Regions from separate parts of the Pantoea phytobeneficialis genome, predicted to be linked through region 3. Evidence: predicted binding sites of a transcription regulator. Region 3 holds the regulator's gene; each other region holds the start of a gene.
The links. The regulator PhoB, encoded in region 3, activates phosphate uptake and scavenging genes when phosphate is short. The targets are predictions, from matches to a motif close to CTGTCATAAAACTGNCNNAT.
Positions count from the first base shown of each region.

Region 1: the regulator PhoB is predicted to act here: its motif matches at 2,790-2,809, upstream of opgB (phosphatidylglycerol--membrane-oligosaccharide glycerophosphotransferase).
Region 2: the regulator PhoB is predicted to act here: its motif matches at 1,720-1,739, upstream of serA (phosphoglycerate dehydrogenase).
Region 4: the regulator PhoB is predicted to act here: its motif matches at 2,116-2,135, upstream of ugpB (sn-glycerol-3-phosphate ABC transporter substrate-binding protein UgpB).

Region 1 is NZ_CP024636.1:662,676-668,686, reverse strand. Features, by position in the region: gene CTZ24_RS02970 (glycosyltransferase family 32 protein) at 248-1,267, shown strand; gene CTZ24_RS02965 (LysR family transcriptional regulator) at 1,241-2,164, opposite strand; gene CTZ24_RS02960 (tautomerase family protein) at 2,285-2,674, shown strand; gene opgB (phosphatidylglycerol--membrane-oligosaccharide glycerophosphotransferase) at 2,890-5,187, shown strand; gene CTZ24_RS02950 (APC family permease) at 5,480-6,011, shown strand, end outside.
Region 2 is NZ_CP024636.1:2,679,238-2,685,248, forward strand. Features, by position in the region: gene CTZ24_RS12425 (LysR family transcriptional regulator ArgP) at 1-822, opposite strand, end outside; gene rpiA (ribose-5-phosphate isomerase RpiA) at 982-1,641, shown strand; gene serA (phosphoglycerate dehydrogenase) at 1,921-3,159, shown strand; gene CTZ24_RS12440 (5-formyltetrahydrofolate cyclo-ligase) at 3,218-3,808, opposite strand; RNA gene ssrS (6S RNA) at 3,885-4,068, opposite strand; gene zapA (cell division protein ZapA) at 4,108-4,437, opposite strand; gene CTZ24_RS12455 (YecA/YgfB family protein) at 4,608-5,189, shown strand; gene pepP (Xaa-Pro aminopeptidase) at 5,241-6,011, shown strand, end outside.
Region 3 is NZ_CP024636.1:1,029,435-1,035,445, reverse strand. Features, by position in the region: gene CTZ24_RS04645 (PstS family phosphate ABC transporter substrate-binding protein) at 1-645, opposite strand, end outside; gene phoR (phosphate regulon sensor histidine kinase PhoR) at 770-2,083, opposite strand; gene phoB (phosphate response regulator transcription factor PhoB) at 2,098-2,787, opposite strand; gene sbcD (exonuclease subunit SbcD) at 2,984-4,201, shown strand; gene CTZ24_RS04625 (AAA family ATPase) at 4,198-6,011, shown strand, end outside.
Region 4 is NZ_CP024636.1:319,944-325,954, reverse strand. Features, by position in the region: gene ugpA (sn-glycerol-3-phosphate ABC transporter permease UgpA) at 1-656, opposite strand, end outside; gene ugpB (sn-glycerol-3-phosphate ABC transporter substrate-binding protein UgpB) at 717-2,033, opposite strand; gene livF (high-affinity branched-chain amino acid ABC transporter ATP-binding protein LivF) at 2,269-2,982, opposite strand; gene livG (high-affinity branched-chain amino acid ABC transporter ATP-binding protein LivG) at 2,984-3,751, opposite strand; gene CTZ24_RS01415 (high-affinity branched-chain amino acid ABC transporter permease LivM) at 3,748-5,019, opposite strand; gene livH (high-affinity branched-chain amino acid ABC transporter permease LivH) at 5,016-5,942, opposite strand.

The sequences.
Region 1 (6,011 bases), 370 kb from region 3:
AATAGTCTTATCCATACTTAATTAAACAAACACCGATTACCAAAATTATTTAATGATAATTTTAACTTGAGTGGCTCATTCATTTTCCGGTTTATCTGAAAGATAAAGAAAATGATGGTCTCGCGCGCAGGAATGTTTTATTAAGCAAGGGTAGTCTTTTACACACAGCCGTGAGGAAACAAGAGCGCGCCCACGCGCCAGCATCAGGGAATCCCCAACCGCGATAATCACAATAATCAGGTGCACCATGACAAAAAAACGCCTCCAAACTGCCCGTATGCTGTGGCACAACTGGCAGAAAATTGCTTTTACCGGCCAGATGTTACTGCAAAAAAAGCAGCAAAATAGCCTTGTCGCTCCGGAATACGATCCGAGCGAAGAGGATAACGTGGTGTTGATTTCTGCCGAAAAAGAGTTGGCAGATATCCCTAAAATAGTCTGGATGTATTGGGACGATGAATATTTACCGAAATCAATGGCGTTAAATATTCAAAAAATCCGCCAGGATAATCCCGATCATCAGGTGCATTTGTTAAATCGTCAGACGGTAAAAGAAGTCTTGCCCGATTTTATCTTCACTTCACCAGAATTAACGCTGAAACAAAAAAGTGATGCCATTCGGTTGGAATTATTATTACGCTACGGCGGCATCGCCATTGATTGCAGCACTCTGCTGTTTGAAGATCTCGCCTGGGTACATCGTGTGCATCAGGAACGTCCTATGGATGTGATTGGTTTTTATTGCGAAGTCTCAACCATGAATTACCTGTCGCCGGTGATGGAAAACTGGTTTCTCGCCGCCAGCCCCAATAATCCTTTTATCCGCGAATGGCAGAAGCAGTACGCGCCGATTAAACATCTTGGGGCGCAACGTTTCTTCAGTGAATTGAATAAGCGCGATGATTTTACCCTGCTGGCGCAAAAAATTGCCGAGCCAGAGCAGCAACTTTGCTCCCTGGCGCAACAGGCGGCGATGCGTGAATATCGCCGGGCGAATATCTATCTGCGCAAGGGCGAAGCGAATGCCTACTTTTATCAACGCCTGAGCGGCTGGAATAGCGCGGCGTTTGCTAAATCGGTGTTATTTCAGCAGCGCCCGCACACCCCGCCACCGGTGATTAAATTAAGCGGTAATGAACGTCAGCATCTCGACTTCAACCTGCGCCTTGGCAACTACAATCGCACCAGCCTGCTGGGACAAATGATGCAACCCCATGCACCGGTTGCGCTGGTGTCGCCCTCAGCCATCAACAAAGCGCGCGCGTAGCCAGTGAATAAAGGTGGTGACCGCCCGTGGCACCTGGGCCGCATAAGGGCGCACCACCCATAAACGATCGGCGAAGGCGTCCACCGACTGCCATTGCGGTAAAACCCGTTGTAACGTACCCGCCGCCAGCGCCGCGCTGGCGCTGAAATCTGGCAGCATAGCAATGCCCAGCCCCTGCAACGCCGCATCGCGAATCGATTCGCTATTGTTGGTGGCAAAATTCCCCTGGATTCTGACCAGCACCGTTTCGCTGGCGTCGTTCAGTTGACGGAAACGCCACTGTGGTGACTCCAGCCCGCGCGGATAGTACAGGCAATTATGCTGCTGCAATGCCTGTGGGGTTTGTGGTGTACCCTGCTCCGCCAGGTAAGCGGGGGACGCCACCAATAAGGTCTGGGTTTCACACAGCGGCAATGCGACATGCGTTTCCGGCAACTGCTGGCTGTGACGAATCGCCAAATCAAAACCCTCACTGCCGAGCGAGACTAAGCGGTCGGTCACATCCAGTTGGATACGCACCTGCGGATATTCACGCAAAAAATCGCCGATAATCGGCACCAATTGCTGCCGGGCAAAGGCTACGGGGGCGCTGACACGAACCATGCCGCGTACCGGGCCCGCCTCATCACGCACGCTGAAAAAACTCTGCTCAATACGCGCAAAGGGATCTCGCAGCTCATCCACCAGCTTTTCTCCGGCAGATGTCAGGCGTACGCTGCGGGTGGTGCGTTGCACCAGCGCGACGCCCGCCATCTCTTCCAGCTCTTTAATCTTTTGACTCATCGCCGCCTTACTGACGTCCAGCCGTTCAGCCGCACGGGTAAAGCTCCCCAACTCAGCCAGTACGGTCAGCCAGTGCAGGTGCACCCAAAGTGCATCGGTTTTAATCTCTTTCATGATGATTGTTCAAAATAATAAATAATCATTTCAGGCAGCGCGCTTTTTCTTTGCAACGGTACACGGCAGCATAGCACCACATCCTACTCTTTCCATGTGAGCAAAAACGAGGGTTTATTTATGCCGTTACTGCAATTTGACGTGATTCAGGGCCGTTCTGAATCAGAATTACGTACTCTGCTGGATGCGGCTCATCGCGCCGTTCTGACTGCTTTTAAAGTCCCACCCCGCGATCGTTATCAGATTGTTCACGAAAACAAAAGATACCAGATGGTTTTTCAGGATACCGGCCTCGGTTTTGAGCGCAGTGACAATCTGGTGATGGTACGGGTCTACACCAGCCCGAGAAGTGAAGAACAGAAAACGCTCTTCATGGCAGAGTTAGCACGCGAGTTACAGGAAAACTGTGGCGTGCAGGGCAATGACCTGATGATCAGTTTTATTACCAATAATAAAGGTGACTGGAGCTTTGCCGATGGCGAAGCGCAGTACCTGACCGGCAAACTCTGATCCTCTTCTCTTCCCCCTTATCTGGCAGCGATCTTTGATTGCTGCCAGTGCAAACCATAGCCTGCCTAAACCCGCTTTAAACAAAGTCAAATCAGCCGCACAAATCTGACTGGTCGTGTTGCAGACATGTGACAGCCAATATAGATTGACGCAAAAACCCCCAAAGAGGGTGGTTACGCACGGATTGCGTATTCAATCAGCCTGAGGATCCGACCTTGTCCGAAGTATTATCGGTTGTACTTTTTTTAGCTGCGATTGCAGTCTATTCCCACAAAGCCGGACGTAATAAGTTCTGGTTTGGTGTGATTTTGCTTCTTCTTACCCTGTTCATCGTGCTCAACATCACGCTGTTTGCCAGCAACTATTTTACTGGCGACGGGATTAATGACGCGGTGCTCTATACCCTGACTAACAGCCTGACCGGTGCGGGCGTCAGCAAATACGTGGTGCCGGCGATCGGTATCATCATTGCCTTATTTCTCCTGTTCTGTCTGCTCACATGGCTGCTACGTCGTCGCAAACAGAAACACCATCTTGGCTGGAGTCTGTTGGCTATTGCCTGTGCTGCGGGCTCAGTGCAAACCACTCCGGCATTTCGTCAGGTGAAGGATTTAATTGCTTCCCATAATCGACTGGCGGATTCCGATTTCGAGACTTACTACAAGACGCCAAAATCGGTGATTAGCGAGCCAAAGCTCAACCTGGTCTATATCTATGGCGAAAGTCTGGAGCGAACCTACTTTAACGAAAAAACGTTCCCCGGCCTGGCACCCGAGCTGAGTCGTGAAAAAGATCAAAGCCTGGATTTCAGCAACACCGAACAACTGCCCGGCACGGATTACACCATCGCCGGTATGGTCGGCTCACAATGTGGGATTCCGCTGTTTGCTCCGTTCCAGGACAATGCGTCGGCCGCACTGTCCAGCTTCTTCCCACAAAATATCTGTCTCGGCGATATCCTGAAGAATTCCGGCTACGAGAACTGGTTTATTCAGGGTGCCGACCTGCGCTTTGCCGGTAAAGATACCTTCCTGAAATCGCATGGTTTTGACCCGGCACATATGTACGGTGCGCAGGAACTGAAAGATCGCGTGGCTGACCCTGACTATCGCAACAACTGGGGTTATTACGATGATACCGTGATGGATGAAGTGTTTAAGAAGTATGAGGAACTGTCGCGGCAGCAGAAACGCTTTGCGCTCTTTACCCTCACCGTCGATACCCACCACCCGGACGGTTTTATTTCCCGTACCTGCCAACATAAAAGCTACAGCTATGATGGCAAACCAAATCAGTCATTCAGTGCGGTGGCCTGCTCTCAGGAACATGTGGCGCGACTGATTGAACGTATTAAAGCCTCGCCGTGGTTTAAAAACACCATCATTGTGGTGACGTCCGATCACCTGGCGATGAATAACACCGCGCATCAATATCTGATCCAGCAACCACGCCATGACCTGTTTATGGTGATCCGTGGCGATCAGCCTGAAGCGAAGGTGCTGGATGGCAAGCGCAGCACGCTGGATAACGGTGCCACCGTGTTGGATATTCTCGGTGGCGATAAAGCCATTGGCCTTGGCCGCAGCGGCCTCAGTTCCCCTTCGCTTTCCGCGCAGTTTGATAACATGACGCAGAAGGTGTTGTCATGGAAACCGGATATCATCCAGCTGTGGAATTTCCCCAGCAAGCTCGATGCCTTCACCATCGACCAGCAGAAGAACACTTTCAGCTTCTCAGGTACCACCTTCAAGCTGCCGATTCTGTTCCGCGTGGGCGATAAACGCGTGGAACCGCTGCCAGAAGGTGAGTATTCCGCGCCGCTGCGTTATCAGCTGGCAGACTTTACCGCTGCGGAGAAGTTCGTCTGGGTGGATCGCTGCTTTAAGATGGCGCGCCTGTGGCAGCCTGATCTGGCACTTTCCAGCGACCTCTGTCTCGCAATGGGGCAGATGGGCGGTCAGCCAACGGTTACGCGTATTGATAAACCGGTGTGGAAGGGAAAAGCGATCTTCCCGCTAACCACCCTCAGCGATGCGCAATATCAGCACAATGAGCAGCAGATCCGTATTGAAGACAACGCCATTCGCTATAGCGCTGACAGCTTTATGCTCAACGTGCCCGGTGCACCGCAAAGCGTGAAAAGCTTCACCGGCATTTCGCGCCCGGAGCTGTGGGGACGTTGGTCCAACGCCAATCTGGCACCGGAAGTGAACATCGAATATGTCGATCCGCTGCCGGGAAGTTTTGATGTGGTGATCACCGCCCGTGCATTTGGCCCCAATGCGCATCGGCCAATTCCGGTTCGCGTTGGCGATCAGCAGCAGGAATTAACCTTGGGTGACGATGTATCGACCACCACGCTGCATTTCACCAATCCCGGCGGCAGCCATAATTTAATTATTGCCCCGCCGGAACCCCAGCTCTCCAATGTGGGAAATATCATCGGCCAGGACCCCCGTAAATTAGGTATTGGCATGGTGGATATTAAAATTATTCCACAACCGCAGGGTTAACGGGAATTATGTCATTCCTGTTGCAGGGATGACATAATGTTTCAACTACATGCATAATGTATATTTCGGATCATCGCGGTGCGTCCTGCACCGCGAATCCATAGGTTCAGATAGTTCCCGAATATATTGAATCCCCTATTTCCATGTCAGGCATTTACCTGAACCGCCCATTCTCCAGGTGATGCCAGAATATTTATTTCATCGCTAAACCTTCACATCCGTAAAATATTACTGGCACGCAATATGCTTTATTCCCCTCTCACAACATCTAATAATCAGACAGGGGCATGTTATGGCGTCAAGTGGGCTAAAACAGAAATTAGGGCTGGTCGATCTGTCGTTACTTGGCATTGGATCGATGATTGGGTCGGGCTGGTTATATGCCGCACTCAATAGTTCCGGCTATGCGGGCAGCCATACTGGCTGGGCGTGGGTATTAGGGGCAGTGATCGTGCTGCTGATTGGCCTGGTGTATGCCGAGCTTTCATCGGCGCTGCCGCGCGCGGGCGGCTTTGTGCGCTACCCCAACTATTCACACGGCAATATCGTCGGTTTTGTTATTGGCGTGAGTTCACTGCTCGCCTACACCAGCACGGCCGGGGTGGAGGTTGAAGCCGTGCGTCAGTACGCCATTTATTGGTGGCCAGCGCTGGGACATGCTGATGGCAGCCCGACCGGACTGGGTTTTGCCGTGCAGATTGGGCTGCTGGTGGTGTTTTTCCTGCTTAACTACTGGAGCGTCAGTTTCTTTGGCCGCGTTAACACCATTGTCACCACCTTTAAATTTATCGTGCCGCTGCTGACCATTGTCACCCTGCTGCTCT
Region 2 (6,011 bases), 1.6 Mb from region 3:
CGGGGCAAAGCGATGCCAGTACAGCATCCGGCGCTGGTACAAGCCGGGCGTCAAATCCACCAACTCACCATTCGCCAGTTCACGTTCAATCTGCAAATGCGGGATCATACAGCAGGTCGACCCCTGACGAGCCAGCTGGACGAAGGCTTCCGACGAGTTAACGATATGGCAGGGTACGCTACCCGGCGACAGATCGAAATTCTGTTGCAGAAACGCCTGATGCATATCATCGAGATGATCAAAGGCAATGGCCGGGGCTTTCAGCAGCGCCGAACGTGTCACGCCATTCGGGAAGTAGCGATTGGCAAACTCGGGTGAAGCTACAAACAGATAATCTAACGCACCCAGTTGATCAACCAGACAGCTCGGTAAGGGTTGTGGCTGAATACTCACCGCACCCACTACTTCACCACGACGCAAGCGCTCCTGAGTACGGGTTTCGTCTTCGACCTGAATGTTGAGGCGCACCGGGGAATCGGCCAGCACATCTTTCAATGCGGGCAGCAGCCAGGTTGCCAGACTGTCGGCGTTGACCGCCAGTGACAACAACAGCGGCGTGGTGCCACCGTTTTCATCACCCAGCCACTCCTCTTCCAGCAGCTCCACCTGATGCAACAACGCCAGCAGCTTCTGCCCCTGTTCCGTCGGGCGCGGCGGTACGGTACGCACCAGCAGCGGCTGACCGAATAAATTTTCCAGCTGTTTAATACGCTGCGACACCGCAGACTGCGTAATACAAAGTTTTTGCGCGGCGCGCTCAAAGCCGCGTTCACGAATCACAGCATCCAGCGCCTGAAGCGTTCGATAATCCGGGCGTTTCATTGTTGTTCTCTCTCGTTCAGGATGGAGGGTACTATGCCACAAAAAATCAAAAGATGGTTTTTGTGCACTGAGTTACAAAGCCTTTAACAGCCGCGCTTTTTTACGCCGCCTTGTTTTATACTACGCGCACCTCGTTGTCGCACAGGTTTTAAACATACCATGACCCAGGATGAACTGAAAAAAGCGGTAGGTTGGGCAGCACTGCAATATGTGCAGCCGGGCACCATTGTTGGCGTTGGCACCGGTTCGACCGCTGCTCATTTTATTGATGCGTTAGGTTCGATTAAGCATCAAATTGAGGGCGCAGTTTCCAGCTCGGAAGCCTCAACGCAGAAACTGAAATCCCTCGGCATTCATGTGTTTGATCTCAATGAAGTGGATTCGCTCTCGGTATATGTCGACGGTGCTGATGAGATCAATCCGCAGATGCAGATGATTAAAGGCGGCGGCGCGGCGCTGACGCGTGAGAAAATTGTCTCCGCTGTGGCTGAGAAATTTATCTGTATTGCCGATGCCTCGAAAGAAGTGGATGTACTGGGCCACTTTCCGCTGCCGGTTGAAGTGATCCCGATGGCGCGTTCCTATGTGGCGCGTGAACTGGTGAAATTGGGCGGCCTGCCAGAATATCGTCAGAACGTGGTGACCGATAACGGCAACATTATTCTCGACGTGCATAATCTACGCATCCTCGATCCGATCGCGCTGGAAAAAGCCATCAATGCGCTGCCTGGTGTGGTGACGGTAGGGCTTTTTGCAGCTCGCGGCGCTGATGTTGCGCTGATCGGCACTGCTGATGGCGTAAAAACCATTACCAAATGATCTGTCCGGCGCTGTTGCAGCGCCGCTTATTTCCATACGCAAAACATCTTTTCTTCGTATGCTGAAATTCGGTGACTTATGTCACAAAACAGTCATCAACAGCAGGTTCATTCTTCGCTCTGTACGCATATCCCGATTTTGTACGGCATTGTGCTGCCGTAGCGCTGACGCGTGCTGAGGTCGAGGCAATCGATTGTCTTGCTGCAAACGAATTTTTTGATATTTTGACAGAAGGCTGGCTTATGGCAGCCCTCGTTGAATTCTGAATAGGGTCGGGAAATGGCAGAGTTATCACTGGAAAAAGACAAGATTAAGTTCCTGCTGGTGGAAGGTGTCCATCAGAGTGCGCTGGATAACCTGCGCGCAGCAGGTTACACCAACATCGAATTCCACAAAGGTGCACTGGATGCGGAGACTCTGAAGTCCTCCGTTCGTGACGCACACTTCATTGGTATCCGTTCCCGTACCCAACTGACCGAAGAGATTTTCGCTGCGGCTGAAAAACTGGTTGCGGTTGGCTGCTTCTGTATCGGCACCAACCAGGTTGACCTGAATGCAGCAGCAAAACGTGGCGTGCCGGTGTTTAACGCCCCGTTCTCCAACACCCGTTCGGTTGCCGAACTGGTGATTGGTGAAATGCTGCTGATGCTGCGTGGCATCCCGGAAGCGAACGCCAAAGCGCACCGCGGTATCTGGAATAAAATTGCAGCGGGTTCCTATGAAGCTCGTGGCAAGAAGCTGGGTATCATCGGCTATGGCCACATCGGTATGCAGCTCGGTGTGCTGGCGGAAAGCCTTGGCATGCATGTGTTTTTCTACGATATCGAGAACAAACTGCCGCTGGGCAACGCCACACAGGTGCGTCACCTGTCTGACCTGCTCAACATGAGTGATGTGGTCAGCCTGCACGTACCGGAAACCCCATCAACGCAGAATATGATCAGTGCCGCTGAACTGGCGCTGATGAAGCCAGGTGCGCTGCTGATTAACGCCGCACGCGGTACGGTGATTGATATTCCGGCGCTGTGCGATGCCTTGTCCAACAAACATCTGGCGGGTGCGGCGATTGACGTGTTCCCGGTGGAGCCGGCGACCAACAGCGATCCGTTCAATTCACCGCTGTGTGAATTTGATAATGTGATTCTGACGCCACATATCGGTGGTTCGACGCAGGAAGCGCAGGAAAACATCGGTCTGGAAGTCTCTGGCAAGTTGGCGAAGTATTCTGACAACGGTTCAACCCTGTCTGCCGTTAACTTCCCGGAAGTGTCGTTGCCGATGCATGCCGCCAGCGCCAGTCGCCTGTTGCACATCCACGAAAACCGTCCGGGTGTACTGACCGCCATCAACCAGATTTTTGCCGAGCAGGGCATCAACATTGCCGCCCAGTATCTGCAAACCTCGCCGCTGATGGGCTACGTGGTGATCGATATCGATGCACAGCAGGATGTGGCGGATAAAGCGCTGCAACTGATGAAGGCGATTCCGGGCACCATTCGCGCGCGCTTGCTGTACTGATTTAACATCGCGCTGCTACAGCTATCGTAGCGGCGCGATTTATCGCGCAATAACCCGGTTACCACTGCCACAATTTCGACGGTGTAATCACCACCGGCAACGGCACATCCCAGGTCGCTACTGGCAGCGTTTCAACATGCTGACAGTCATGCGCAATCCCCACCGGTAGAAAACCATGCTGCTGCCAGTTTTGTAGCGTGCGATCGTAAAAACCGCCTCCCATACCCAATCGCTGCCCGCTTTGGTCGAACGCGACTAATGGCACCATCACCACGTCCAGCTGATCAAGGGTGACCATTTGGGTGATATCCAGCGGCGGTTCCGGGATGCTTAATTTATTCGGGCTGAGTGGCGTGTCGGGTGTGTAGCGCAGGAACAGTAAATTTCCGGGGGCGAAAGGGTGCAGCACCGGCAGGAAAACCTGTTTTTTCTGTTGCCAGAGCTTGGCGATGAGTGGGCGAGTATTCAACTCCCCATCAACGGACAAGAACAACGCAATACGTTCGGCATTGCTGATGGGCGCAAAATTTATCGCATGCTCTGCCAGCAAATCGGCGGCTTGTTCCTGCTGTTCAGCCGTGAGGTTGCGGCGCAGATGACGCACATGTTGACGAATGTCTTGTCGGTCACGAAATGAGGGTTCAGACATGATATCCCCGGCAAAGTCGGCTGTTGCCAGCCACTATATCATGCGTACCGGGGGATAACAGAAGTGGAACTAAGAGGAGATCTCCGAGATGCCGCCGCAGGCTGTAACCCTTGAACCCTTGGTTCAAGGTGAATGTGTCGTCGCAACTATCAGGCTTCTCGGACGGACCGAGCATGCTCACAAGTTACGGAGCGCCACATTCTGTGGTAATGAAATATCGGCTCAGGGGACTGGCCCGCATGCAAACATCTCAGAGAAAATTTACTTCACCGTTACTGTATCACGATAACCATGAAGTGTTATTCAAACTTTGTGCCCTGGCGATCAGTTATGCGACCTTGCTCAACTAATGCTTGTTCAATGGTCTGTTGCAGCATACGAATACGTTGTTCCATATTGGCTGCGTAGTCGCGCGTCTTACCTTTCTCTTGTGCCAATTCGTGGCAGATGTTTAACGCGGCGATGAACACCAGTTGCTCTGTATTTGTGACTCTAGTGCGAACTTTTAAATCTTGCAACCGTTGATTGAGGTCCTCAGCTGCCGCATTCAGCGCATCTTGCTGTTCAGGCGGACAATTCACTCTCAACGAACGACCAAAAATCTGAATATCTACCGGTTGTGCAGACATGCCACCTTCCTGACTGATTACTTCGCCCGCATCTCCCTTAGCAGTCAATGGCTTGGGAGGAGCGCAACTATATAGACCTGGGTGAGAAGTTACAACCCCTTTTCTGGAAACCCTGAGGCACCTGGTGGTAGCATAACACGAACTTATTCTGCCAACGACGACCAAAGCTTATGTCTTTACAGAACGCAACGCCCACTTACAACGCGCTGGCAGCGGCGCTTTCCCAGCAGGGCGTGGGAATGACACCCGCCGAAATGCACGGCCTGATTTGCGGCATCCTGTGCGGCGGTAACCAGGATAACAGTTGGAAGACGCTGGTGCACGACCTCACCAACGAAGGCATGGCCTTTTCACAAAGCCTGTCGCAGCCGTTGCAGGCGCTCCATGAAAGCCTGACCAACACTCTGGATGAAGAGGGTTTCCTGTTTCAACTGATGTTGCCTGACGACGATGACATCACGGTATTTGACCGTGCCGATGCGCTGGCGGGATGGGTCAACCATTTCCTGCTGGGACTGGGTGTGACTCAGCCGAAACTGGACAAGGTCACCGGCGAAACCGGAGAAGCGATTGATGACCTGCGCACCATCGCTCAACTGGGCTACGACGAAGATGAAGATCAGGAAGAGCTTGAGCAATCACTCGAAGAGGTGATTGAGTATGTGCGCGTTGCCGCGCTGCTGTGTCACGACACCTTCACCCAGCCGCGACCGCCGACAGCACCTGAAGTACAGAAGCCCACGCTACACTAAGCGCGTCATTCCGGGTACTGCCGTGCCCGCTTTTCAACAGGGAGTGCAAACATGATTACACTGGAAACTTTCCAGCAACGTCGTCAGGCGCTGATTGCCCGTATGGCGCCCGGTAGTGCCGCATTGATTTTTGCTGCGCCGGAAGTGACGCGCAGTAACGACAGCGAGTATCCCTTCCGTCAGAACAGCGATTTCTGGTATTTCACCGGTTTTAACGAGCCGCAGGCGTTGCTGGTGTTGATTAAAAGCGACGAGACGCACAACCACAGCGTGTTGTTCAACCGCGTGCGTGATCTGACCGCCGAAATCTGGTTTGGCCGTCGTCTGGGCCAGGATGCGGCACCGGCGAAACTCGGCGTGGACCGGGCATTGCCGTGGGACGATATTGGCGAACAACTGCATCAACTGTTAAACGGTCTGGATGTGGTGTATCACGCCCAGGGGTTGTATGCCGAAGCCGACAAACTGGTGTTCAGTGCGCTGGAAAAACTGCGTCGTGGCTTCCGTCAGAACCTGAGCGCGCCAGATACCCTCACCGACTGGCGTCCGTGGGTGCATGATATGCGCCTGTTCAAAGGACCCGAAGAGATCGCCATCCTGCGTCGTGCCGGGGAAATCAGCGCGCTGGCCCATACCCGCGCCATGCAGGTCTGTCGTCCGGGGATGTTTGAATATCAGCTTGAAGGTGAAATCCAGCATGAGTTCAATCGTCACGGCGCACGTTTTCCCTCCTACAACACCATTGTCGGAGCGGGTGAAAACGGCTGCATCCTGCACTACACCGAAAATGAGTGCGAGATGCGCGATGGTGATTTGGTACTG
Region 3 (6,011 bases):
AAAGCTGGCGTAACCAATGCTGTTGGGCGTCGCTGCCACCGCCTGCACCACCGCCGCCGATCCGGGAAACTCCGCCACATCAGCACGGAAGTCGCCCTTGCACAGCACCTGCTGCTTGAAGAAGCCCCAGGTGCCGGACGCGGAGTTACGTCCGTAGCGTTGGATACTACGCGTGGCCCAATGTGGATCGGTCAGACCGACATCCCCCCAGCGCTGCGGCACCTGCTGCGCACCGCACAGACGCGTTACTGAAAACAGCGCATCAAGCTGCTGTGGCGCAATTTGCTTCAGCGGATTGTCCTGATTGACCACCACCACCAGCGCATCCATTGCCACCGGCACCGCCAGCGGAGGATAGCCATAGCGCGCGATAAACAGTTGGCGCTCATCGACCTGCATCGGGCGGCTCATCGCGCCAAGCTGGGCAGCACCCGCCGCCAGCGCAGTGGGTGCCGTTGATGAACCCGCCGCCTGTACCTGCACATTCACCCCCGGTGACTGACGGCTGAAATCCTCGCCCCACAACGTCATCAGATAACCGAGGGTATCAGAACCGACACTGCTCAGATTGCCCGCCAGCATGGTTTGTTGCCCCTGCGCCAGCACAGAGAACGACAGCAAAATGAACAGCAGCAACGATTTCATGCAGGGATTCCACGTAGCGGCGCGATTTATCGCGCAGTCTTTTGAGCGATTTATCGCGCAGTTTTTTGGTGTTCCAATTGAACGGCGCGCGATAAATCGTGCCGCTACGGGGAAATCAGAACGCTTATTGCGCCACATTCTCCCGTATCTGGCTGGCGACGATCAACCGTGACGGCAGGATAAAGCTGAAACACGTTTCCTGATGCGGCACGCTGGTGATTTCCAGCCGGGCGTTGTGGTGACCGAGGGCATGCTTAACAATCGCCAGCCCAAGGCCGCTGCCACCGGTAGCGCGCGAACGCGCTTTATCCACCCGGTAGAAACGTTCGGTCAAACGTGGCAGATGTTCCGGGCTGATCCCTGGCCCGTTATCGCACACCTTAAACTCGGCACCTTGTTTATTACGTAGCCAGCTGATATCAATGCGCGTCCCTTCCGGCGTATGGTTGACCGCGTTATACACCAGGTTGGAGATGGCGCTGCGCAACTGTTCATCATTACCCAGCACTTTGAGATGCGGATCGGTGTGAAAATGGATCTCATGACGCCCCTGGCTCAAAGTTTCCGCTTCGCGCTGGAGCAGCAACAGCATGGTCGGCACATCTACCGTCTCTTTCATATCGAGGGCGGGAGCAGCTTCAATGCGCGACAGCGTCAGCAGTTGCTTCACCAGGCTATCCATACGTCGTGTTTGCTCCGTCATGGTTTGCAACGCTTTGCTGCGTGAACGTTCGTTCATCACCGAATCGTTCATCATCTCCAGATAGCCTTGCAACACCGTCAGCGGGGTACGCAACTCATGGCTGACGTTGGCGAAGAAGTTACGTCGCGCGCCCTCCAGTTGATGCATTTGCGTCACATCACGCGCCACCATCAGCCACTGCCCTTCGCTGTAGGGCATCACGCGAAACTCCATATGACGTTGATTATTCAGCACCAACGTCAGCGGCTTATTAAAGTCACGCTGGCGGATATAGCGGGAGAATTCAGGATAGCGCAGCAAGTTGAGGATGTTCTGACCATTGTCTTCCGGCCAACGCAGGCCGAGATGCTGTTGCGCCAGGCCGTTACACCAGAAAATGATACCCTCTTCGGTGGTTAGCACCACCGCATCCGGCAGCGATTCCGCACCGCTGCGAAAGCGTTTGATCAGGTTGCCCAGCTCGCGACGACGACGACGGTTACGCAACTGCATTTGATACAGCCCGTAAAACAGCGGTTCCCAGCTGGCGCGTCCACCGGGCGGCGTCATGGATCGATCAACCCATAACCAATGGGAGAGTCGCATCAGGTTCCAGAAATGCCACAACAGCAAACCCAAGACCGCGATCAGCAGCAGCCAGGGGAGATAGCCAAATACCAGACCTAAAATCAGTGCCGGCAGACAGACCAGCACCAGTTCGGTCAATAATCTCTTCCAGGAGAGTCGTTCCAGCACGGTAAAGACTCCGTTTAGTAGCGAGCAGAGAAACGATACCCTGTTCCGCGTACGGTTTGTACCATGCGATCGTGGCCGGAGACCTCCAGCGCTTTACGTAAACGACGGATATGCACATCGACAGTACGATCTTCGACATACACATTGGTACCCCAGACATGGTTCAGCAGTTGTTCGCGGCTGTAAACGCGTTCCGGGTGCGTCATAAAGAAGTGCAGCAATTTGTACTCAGTCGGTCCCATCTCCAGCGGCGTGGCTTCGGACATCACGCGATGTGATGACGGGTCGAGGCTCAGTCCCTGCATCTCAATCACCTCTTCCACCGCCATCGGCGAAATACGCCGCATCACCGCTTTGATACGCGCCATCAACTCTTTCGGGGAGAACGGTTTGGTGATGTAATCGTCAGCGCCCACTTCCAGACCGCGTACACGATCTTCTTCTTCGCCACGCGCCGTCAGCATCATCACCGGAATATCGCGCGTCATGGCTTCACGTTTCAGGTGCTTGATAAACTGGATACCGCTACCGCCGGGTAACATCCAGTCCAGCAAAATCAAATCCGGCCAGGGTTCGATGAGCTTCCCTACTGCGCTGTCATAATCTTCCGCCTCAATCGGCTGGTAATCGTTCTGTTCCAGCACGAAACATAACATTTCACGGATGGGAGCTTCGTCTTCCACAACCAAAATGCGCTTAGCCATTATTACTCCTGCTGATATGACGGCTGTCACTGGGATTTGCGGCGTCATTATGCGTCAGTTTTATGACACTTTTATGAAAAACCCAACCCTGGAAATTTAGTGGAAAAACAGAAATGTGACAGCCGTGAGGCGTTTTTTTTGCTTTCGTGGTGAAGTCGTTATAATTCCCCATCGCTTTTTCTGGCAGGGAGCATCCATGCGCATCATCCATACGGCAGACTGGCATCTGGGCCAGTTCTTTTACAGCAAAAGTCGCGCTGCTGAACATCAGGCATTTCTCGACTGGCTGCGCCAGCAGATTGACCAGCATCAGGTGGATGCGCTGATTATCGCCGGTGACCTGTTTGATACCGGCTCACCGCCAAGCTATGCGCGTGAAATGTTTAACCGCTTCGTGGTGGCGTTGCAGGCCAGCCGCTGCCAGTTGATCGTTCTGGCAGGGAACCACGATTCGGTGGCAACGCTCAATGAATCACGCGAACTGCTTGCCTGCCTCAACACGCAGGTGATCACCAGCGCTACGCCGCAGGGCGAGCAGCAGGTGCTGACCCTGAAGCAGCGCGACGGTACGCCAGGCGCGCTGCTGTGCGCCATCCCTTATCTGCGCCCGCGCGATATTTTGCGCAGCCAGGCCGGACAGTCCGGGCGGGAAAAACAGCTGTCGCTGCTGGAAGCCATCGAACAACATTATCAGCACTGCTTTGCCGCCGCAGAGGCGCAGCGCGCAGCACTCGGGGGCAAACTGCCGATTATCGCCACCGGCCATCTCACCACCGTCGGCGTAACCAAAAGCGACTCGGTGCGTGATATCTACATCGGCACCCTCGATGCCTTTCCGGCGCAGGCATTCCCTGCGGCGGATTACATCGCACTCGGCCATATTCACCGAGCACAACGCATTGCTGACAGCGATCATATTCGCTACAGCGGTTCGCCCATTCCACTCAGCTTTGATGAGTTGGGCCGCGACAAGAGCGTGTTTCTGCTGGATTTCAGCACCGGCCTTGATGCCGTGACGCCGCTGACCATCCCGCTGTTCCAGCCAATGCAGATGCTGAAAGGATCGCTGGCGGATATCGAACGGCAACTGGCGCTGTTCAAAGAAAAAGAGGGCGAACTGGCGGTGTGGCTGGATATTGAAATCACCACTCAGGAGCACCTGAGCGACCTGCAACGCCGCGTGGAACAACTGACGGAAAACTTACCGGTGGAGGTGCTACTGGTACGCCGCAGTCGCGAACAGCGCAGCCGCAGCCTGGCGCGACTGGATAACGAAACCCTGAGCGAATTGCAGGTTGAAGAGGTGTTTGCGCGTCGTCTGGCGCTGGAAGAGGATCTGGATGCCGACCAGGCAGCACACCTTACGCAACTGTTTCGCACCACCCTAGCCGCGCTGGAGAACCCCTCTGCATGAAAATCCTGACGCTGCGTTTTAAAAACCTCAACGCCCTGCGCGGAGAATGGTTTATCGATTTTCGCCGTGAGCCATTTGCCAGTAACGGTTTGTTTGCCATTACCGGGGCCACCGGCGCCGGTAAAACCACCCTGCTCGACGCCATCTGTCTGGCGCTGTATCACCAGACGCCACGCCTCGGCGTGCTGTCGCAAACCCAGAACGAACTGATCACCCGGGATACCGCCGAATGCCTCGCCGAGGTGGAGTTTGAGATCAAGGGTGAAGCCTGGCGTGCCTTCTGGAGCCAGAACCGCGCCCGTGGTCAGGCCGACGGCAAATTGCAGGCTCCGCGCGTTGAGCTGGCGCGCTGTGCCGACAACCAAATTGTTGCCGACAAAGTGGGCGACAAATTAAAACTGATCGAAACCCTATCCGGTCTTGATTTCGCCCGCTTTACCCGCTCAATGATGCTGTCGCAGGGGCAATTTGCTGCCTTTTTGAATGCCAAACCTGGCGAGCGCGCCGAGCTGCTGGAGGAGCTGACCGGCACCGAGATCTACGGTCAAATCTCAATCCAGATTTTCGAGCGCTACAAAAGCGCGCGTGCCGATCTCGACACGCTGCGCGCCCGCGCCGGAGGAATGTCGTTGCTGGATGAGACGCGGCGGGCTGAGCTGGCAAGTCAGTTGGAACAACTCAATGCAGCCGAGGTCACGCTGAACCAGCAGCTCACCACTGCGCAGCAGCAACAACAGTGGCTGAGTCAGTCACAACAATTGGCTGGCGAACAGCAGCAGGCGCAACAGGCGTTGCAGGCGGCAGAAAACGCGTGGCACCAGGCCGAACCTGAACGTCAGAGGCTGGCGCGCGCCGAACCGGCGGAAAAATTACGCGATAAACTGCAACAGCGCACACAGCTGGAACAGGAAAATATCGCCCTCGCCCGGCAAATGCAGCAGGTGCAAGCGCAGCATCAACAGGCGATCCATGCCCAGCAGCAAGGTGAAGCACGTTTCCACACGGCCCAACAGGCGCGCGAGCAGGCACAGCACGCACAACAACAACTGGAAACGCTGCTGACCGAGCAGGTCATCCCACTTGATCAACACATCGCGACCCTGCAACAGCAGGTCAGCGAACAGCAGCGCCAGATAACGGCGCAACAGCAGTTGGTGCAGCAAAACAGCACCGCACTCAGCCAGCAACAACAGGAGAGTGAACGCTTACAACAACTGTGGGATGAGCAGCAACAATGGCGCACCCGCGAAGCCAGCGTCGCGGCCTGGGGCGAGCATCTGGCGCGCTGGCAATCCGACATTACCCGGCTGGATGAACGTGAGCTGGCCGTCACCCAGTTGAGCAATCAGCAACAGCAGCAACAACAGCAGCTTGAGCAGCTCCAGCAAGCTTTCGCTGCCCGTCAGCAGGCGCTGCCAGCCGCGCCTCCTGCTATCGATCAGGTCCGTGATACGTTAGCGCAACATCAGGTGCAACGTGCATCGCGTCAGCAACTGACCCTGTTGACGGCGCAGTGGCGTTCACTCCAGCCACAGCAACAACAACGTCAGGCAAAACTGGATACGCTTACCCGGCACTATCAGGCGGAAGAACAGGTTTTACAGGCGCTGCGCGAGGAGTGGAAGCGTGAGAATCAGGCGATGCTTGATGTGCAGACCATATGTGACCAGGAACGCACAATCGCTCAACTGGCCGATGAACGTGCCCGCTTGCAGCCTAATCATCCTTGCCCGCTGTGTGGTTCCTGTCAGCATCCGGCCATTGAGCAATATCGCCAACTGGAACCTGGCGAGAATCAACAGCGTCTTGC
Region 4 (6,011 bases), 710 kb from region 3:
AGGAAGAAACTCACCGGGGTGATCAACGGCAGCGACAGGTTAAAGAAGCGCCGCACCGGCCCGGCACCGTCAATCGCCGCTGCTTCCACCAGCGATTTGGGGATCGATTGCAGCGCCGCAAAGAAAAACAGGAAGTTGTAGCTCATCTGCTGCCAGATCGATGCCAGCACGATCAGGAACATCGCCTGGCCGCTGTTTTGCGCGTAGTTCCAGTTGTAACCGATCTGGTTAAGGAGATGGCTGAACAGGCCGAGTCCGGGGTTAAACAGGAACATCCACAGCACTGCCGCGACCACCGGGGCCACCGCATACGGCAGCAGTAGCAAGGTTTGGTAGAGTTTTTTCAGCCGCACCACATAATCCACCAGCGCCGCCAGCAGCAGAGAAAACAGCATGCCGCACCCCGTGACCAGCGCGCTGAATTCAATGGTGGTCCAGAAAGAGGCCAGGTAGTACTCATCACTGAACAGCCGTCTGAAGTTATCCAGCCCAACAAAAGTGCTGGAGATACCAAAGGGATCAAGGCTTTGCAGTGAGTACCACAGCGCTTCACCGGCTGGCCAGAGAAAGAAGATGGCGGTGATCACCAGCTGTGGCAGTACCAGCAGATAGGGCAACAAACGGGAGCGGAAAACCGGGCGTGATGATGAGGACATAACGGACTCGTTCAGGCAAAAAGATCGGGGCAGACACGCGGCCTGCCCCGTTACGGCGGGTTACTTCACCTGCTGCTCAAAACGGCGCAGCAGTTCGTTTCCGCGTTTAACTGAGTTATCCAGCGCTGCCTGCGGCGATTGTTTGCCGGTCCACACGCTTTCCAGCTCCTCGTCCACGATGGTGCGAATCTGCGGCATATTGCCCAGACGCATCCCTTTGGTGAACGGCAGCGGATCTTTGTTCAGCATCTGGCGCGTCGCGATATCGGCACCCGGGTTCTTGTCGTAGAAGCCCTGCTGTTTGGTCAGCTCGTACGCCGCCGTGGTGATCGGCAGATAACCGGTTTTCTGGTGCCACTCGGCGGCGATTTCCGGTTGCGCCAGGAACTGCATAAACTCCGCCACACCTTTGTAAGTGTTGGCATCTTTGCCCTTCATCACCCACAGGCTGGCACCACCGATGATGGCATTCTGCGGTGCATTCGGCACGGTTGCGTCATACGGCATCATGCCGACACCAAAGTTGAATTTGGCGTAGTGTTTGATATCCGCCAGTGAACCGGAAGACGCGGTGGTGATGCCGCAATCGCCGTTGTAGAACTTCGCGGTGGATTCATCTTTGCGGCCAAAGTAGGTGAAATCACCCTTCTTGTTCATGTTTTCCAGCATCTGGATGTGACGAACCTGCACCGGCTTGTTGAACTCCAGCTCAGCGTCTGTGCCGTCAAAACCGTTGTTTTTGGTCGCCACCGGCAAGCCGTGCCAGGCGCTGAAGTTTTCAATCTGAATCCAGCCTTGCCAGCCGCTGGCGTAACCGCAGGTCAGGCCCGCTTTACGCAGCGCATCGGCGTCTTTTGCCAGTTCCTGCCAGGTTTTTGGTGGCTGATCCGGGTTCAGACCGGCTTTTTTGAAGGCGTCTTTGTTGTAGTACAGCACCGGGGTGGAGCTGTTGAACGGCTGAGAGATTAAATGGCCGCTGGAATCGCTGTAGTAACCCGCGACAGTCGGGACGAACTGTTTTTCATCAAATGCGATTCCGGCATCCTGGAACACCTGATGCACCGGCACAATGGCTTTGGACGCCATCATGGTGGCAGTACCCACTTCATACACCTGCAAAATGGCCGGTGCTTTACCGGTACGCACAGCGGCAATCCCCGCCGCCAGGCTTTGTTCATAGTTGCCTTTGTAGACCGGGACGATTTTGTAGTCTGGGTGGGCCTGGTTAAAACGTTGTGCCAGAGAATCAACTTCTTTGCCTAACTCGCCTTCCATTGAGTGCCAGAAAGGAATTTCGGTGGCAGCCAGTGCATGACCACTGAGCATCAGACCGAGCAGGGCACTCATCAGGCGGGGACGAAGCGTAAAAGCGGACATAATGTTTTCCTGTGCATGTAGGTACGCGCGAAATCACGCATTTTTTGTTCGCGAAGTAACATGACACGGGAAAATGACGGAAAAATAACAGGTTAATGACGGGAATGTGACAAGGCTGAGTGCAGCTTGTTGCCCTCATCCCGGCCTTCTCCCGCAAGCGGGAGAAGGAGACGTGCAATATATAAGTTTGGCTCGATCAATTCCCTCTCCCGCTCGCGGGAGAGGGTTAGGGCACTCAGGCACCTAAATAGGCGCTTCTTACCGCCTCGTTGGACAACAGCGCTTCGCCACTATCCTCCAGCACCACATGCCCGTTCTCCAGCACGTAGCCACGGTCGGCCAGTTTCAGTGCCTGGTTGGCGTTCTGCTCGACAAGGAAGATGGTCATCCCTTCTTTACGCAGCTGCTCGATGGTGTCGAAAATCTGCTGAATGATAATCGGCGCCAGGCCGAGCGATGGCTCGTCCAGCAACAGCAGACGCGGCTGGCTCATCAGCGCACGACCAATCGCCAGCATCTGCTGCTCGCCACCGGACATGGTACCGGCACGTTGCACCTTACGCTCCGCCAGACGCGGGAACAGATCATAGACGCGCTCAATACGCTCCTGATACTGGCTACGGCTGGCAAAGAAGCCCCCCATCGCCAGATTCTCTTCCACCGTCATGCGCGAAAACACCCGACGCCCTTCCGGGACAATGGCGATCGCCTCACGCATGATGCGTGCGGTTTGCCAATCGGTAATGGTTTTGCCATCAAACGTAATGGTGCCTGCGGTTGCACGCGGCTCGCCACACAGCGTACCGAGCAGCGTAGTTTTGCCTGCACCGTTGGCACCAATCAGGGTGACAATTTCGCCCTGATTGATATACAGGCTGACGTTATGCAGCGCCTGAATTTTACCGTAATGGGCGCTGACGTTTTCAATGGTTAACATTGGGTTGGCCATATTACGCCTCTCCTAAATAGGCACGGATCACATCCGGGTTATTACGAATCTCTTCCGGCGTGCCGTTGGCCAGTGGCGTTCCCTGATTGACCACGTAAATACGGTCAGAAATGCCCATCACCAGCTTCATATCATGTTCGATCAACAACACCGACACCTTATGCGTACCGCGCAGTTCGGCAATCAGTTCGTCCAGTTCGTGCGTTTCTTTCGGGTTCAGACCGGCCGCCGGTTCATCCAGCATCAGGATTTCCGGGCGCGTGACCATGCAGCGTGCGATCTCCAGACGACGTTGCTGACCATAAGCAAGGTTACCCGCCTGACGGTTCGCCAGCTCCAGCAGGCCGATACGTTCCAGCCAGGTGGCAGCGCGGTCCAGCGCTTCGCTTTCGCCTTTGCGGAACGCCGGGGTTTTGAATAACCCGGAAAATACGCCGCTTTTCAGATGCTGATGTTGCGCCACCAGCAAGTTTTCAATCACCGTCATCTCACGAAACAGGCGCACATGCTGGAAGGTACGCACAATGCCCATCCGTGCAATTTTCTGCCCCGGTAAGCCGGCCAGATTTTGATCGCGCAGTTTGATGCTGCCGCCCGTGGGTTTGTAGAAACCGGTCAGGCAGTTGAACACCGTGGTTTTACCCGCGCCGTTTGGACCAATCAACGAAACGATTTCCTGCTCCCGCAGTTCCAGCGCCACGTTGTTGACTGCCAGCAGGCCACCAAAACGCATCATCAGGCCTTCTACGGCTAATAAAGGCTGACTCATGCCTGCTCTCCTGCTTTACCCTGTTTCAGTTTCAGCTGCGGACGCTTCATCGGCAGCAACCCCTGCGGTCGCCAAATCATCATCAGCACCATTAAGCCACCCAGTACCAGCATGCTGTATTCGTTGAGGTCACGCATCAGCTCACGCGATACCACCAGCAACACAGCGGCGAGGATGACCGCAAACTGCGAGCCCATGCCCCCCAGCACCACAATCGCCAACACAAACGCCGACTCGACAAAGGTGAAGGATTCCGGGCTGACAAAGCCCTGGCGCGCAGCAAACAGCGTACCGGCAAAACCGGCAAAGGCCGCGCTGATGGTAAACGCCGTCAGCTTGATACGCGTCGGGCTAAGACCAAGAGAACGGCAGGCGATTTCATCTTCGCGCAGCGCTTCCCAGGCACGGCCCAGCGGCATACGCAGCAGGCGGTTGATGATAATCAGCGTCAGCACTACCAGCAGCAGCGCCACCAGGTAGAGGAAAATCACGCGGTCATTGGGATCGTATTTCATGCCGAACACCTCGTGGAAGGTGCCCCAGCCGCCCTCGCTGACCTTGCGACCAAACTCCAGGCCGAAGAGGGTCGGTTTCGGGATCTGCGCGATACCGTTTGGACCGCCGGTAATCGAGGTGTTGTTCAGCAGCAGGATACGGACGATTTCGCCAAAGCCGAGGGTGACAATCGCCAGATAGTCACCACGCAGACGCAGCACCGGGAAACCGAGCAGTAAGCCGAACGCCCCGGCCACCAGACCCGCCAGCGGCAGGCTCTGCCAGAAGCCAAAACCGTAGTAGTGGTTCAGCAAGGCGAAGGTATAGGCACCGATGGCATAGAAGCCGCCGTAGCCCAGCACCAGCAGGCCCGACAAGCCCACCACCACGTTAAGCCCGAGGCCCAACATCACGTAGATCAGCGTCAGGGTGGCGATATCCACGCTACCGCGCGAAACCAGGAACGGCCAGATCACCGCAGCCACGATCATCAACACCATCACCAGCTTCTGCTTCGGCGTTGAACCATCAAAGCCCGGCAGCACCAGGCCATTGCCGCTGCGTTTGAATTTGCCGTGGAATAACGGACGCAGCAACTGGAACAGGAATACCACGCCGCAACCGACAAAAATCCAGTTCCAGCGCACCGTTCCGGCGTTGGATACCACCAGTTTGGTGCCATCAAGATCAAGGCGCATACCCATAAAGAAGGTGGCAAGCACCAGCAACATCACCGTAGAGATAACGGCGTTAACCAGTCCGAGGCGCTTCATACTTTTTCCACCTCCGGACGGCCAAGAATGCCGGTTGGCATCACCAGCAGCACGACAATCAGCAACGCAAAGGAGACCACGTCTTTATATTCGGTAGAGAGATAGGCCGAGGTCAATGCTTCGGCAATGCCCAGCACCAGACCACCGATCATCGCCCCCGGAATGCTGCCGATCCCGCCCAGTACTGCGGCAGTGAAGGCTTTCATCCCGGCCATAAAGCCGATAAACGGGTTGATGGAACCGTAGAACTGCCCCAGCAGTACGCCAGCCACTGCCGCCATCGCCGCACCAATCACAAAGGTCAGTGAAATCACGCGATCGGTATTGATACCCAGCAGGCTGGCCATTTTCAGGTCTTCTGCACAGGCACGGCAGGCGCGCCCCATACGTGAATAACGGATAAATACCGTCAGTGCCAACATGGCGATAAAGGTCACAACCCAGATCATCAACTGCATGGTGGAGAGCGTGGCGGCAAAGCCGTTGCTTTCACCCAAGGTCCATTGCCCGGTGATCAAGCTCGGCAGCGCGAGATCGCGCGAACCTTGCGTCAGGCTGACGTAGTTTTGCAGGAAGATCGACATCCCGATGGCGGAGATCAGCGCGATCAGGCGCTTGGAGGAACGCACCGGCTTATACGCCACACGTTCGATACTCCAGCCGTAGGCGCTGGAGATAATGATCGCCATGACAAAACCGGCGGCAATCATCAGCCAGGTGGTGTCGATGCCCATCATCATTAGCGCGGCGATGACGATAAAGGAGACATAGCTACCGATCATGTACACTTCGCCGTGGGCGAAGTTGATCATGCCGATAATGCCGTAAACCATCGTGTACCCAATGGCGATCAGCGCGTAGGTGCTGCCCAGGGTCACTCCGTTGAACATCTGCTGGAGGAAATAGAGGAACTGCTCGGACATAACAAGTACCTTAGAAACACGTCCGTGATGGTAAATCGTTACCGCGACTGGCGGTAAATTAACCGGTTT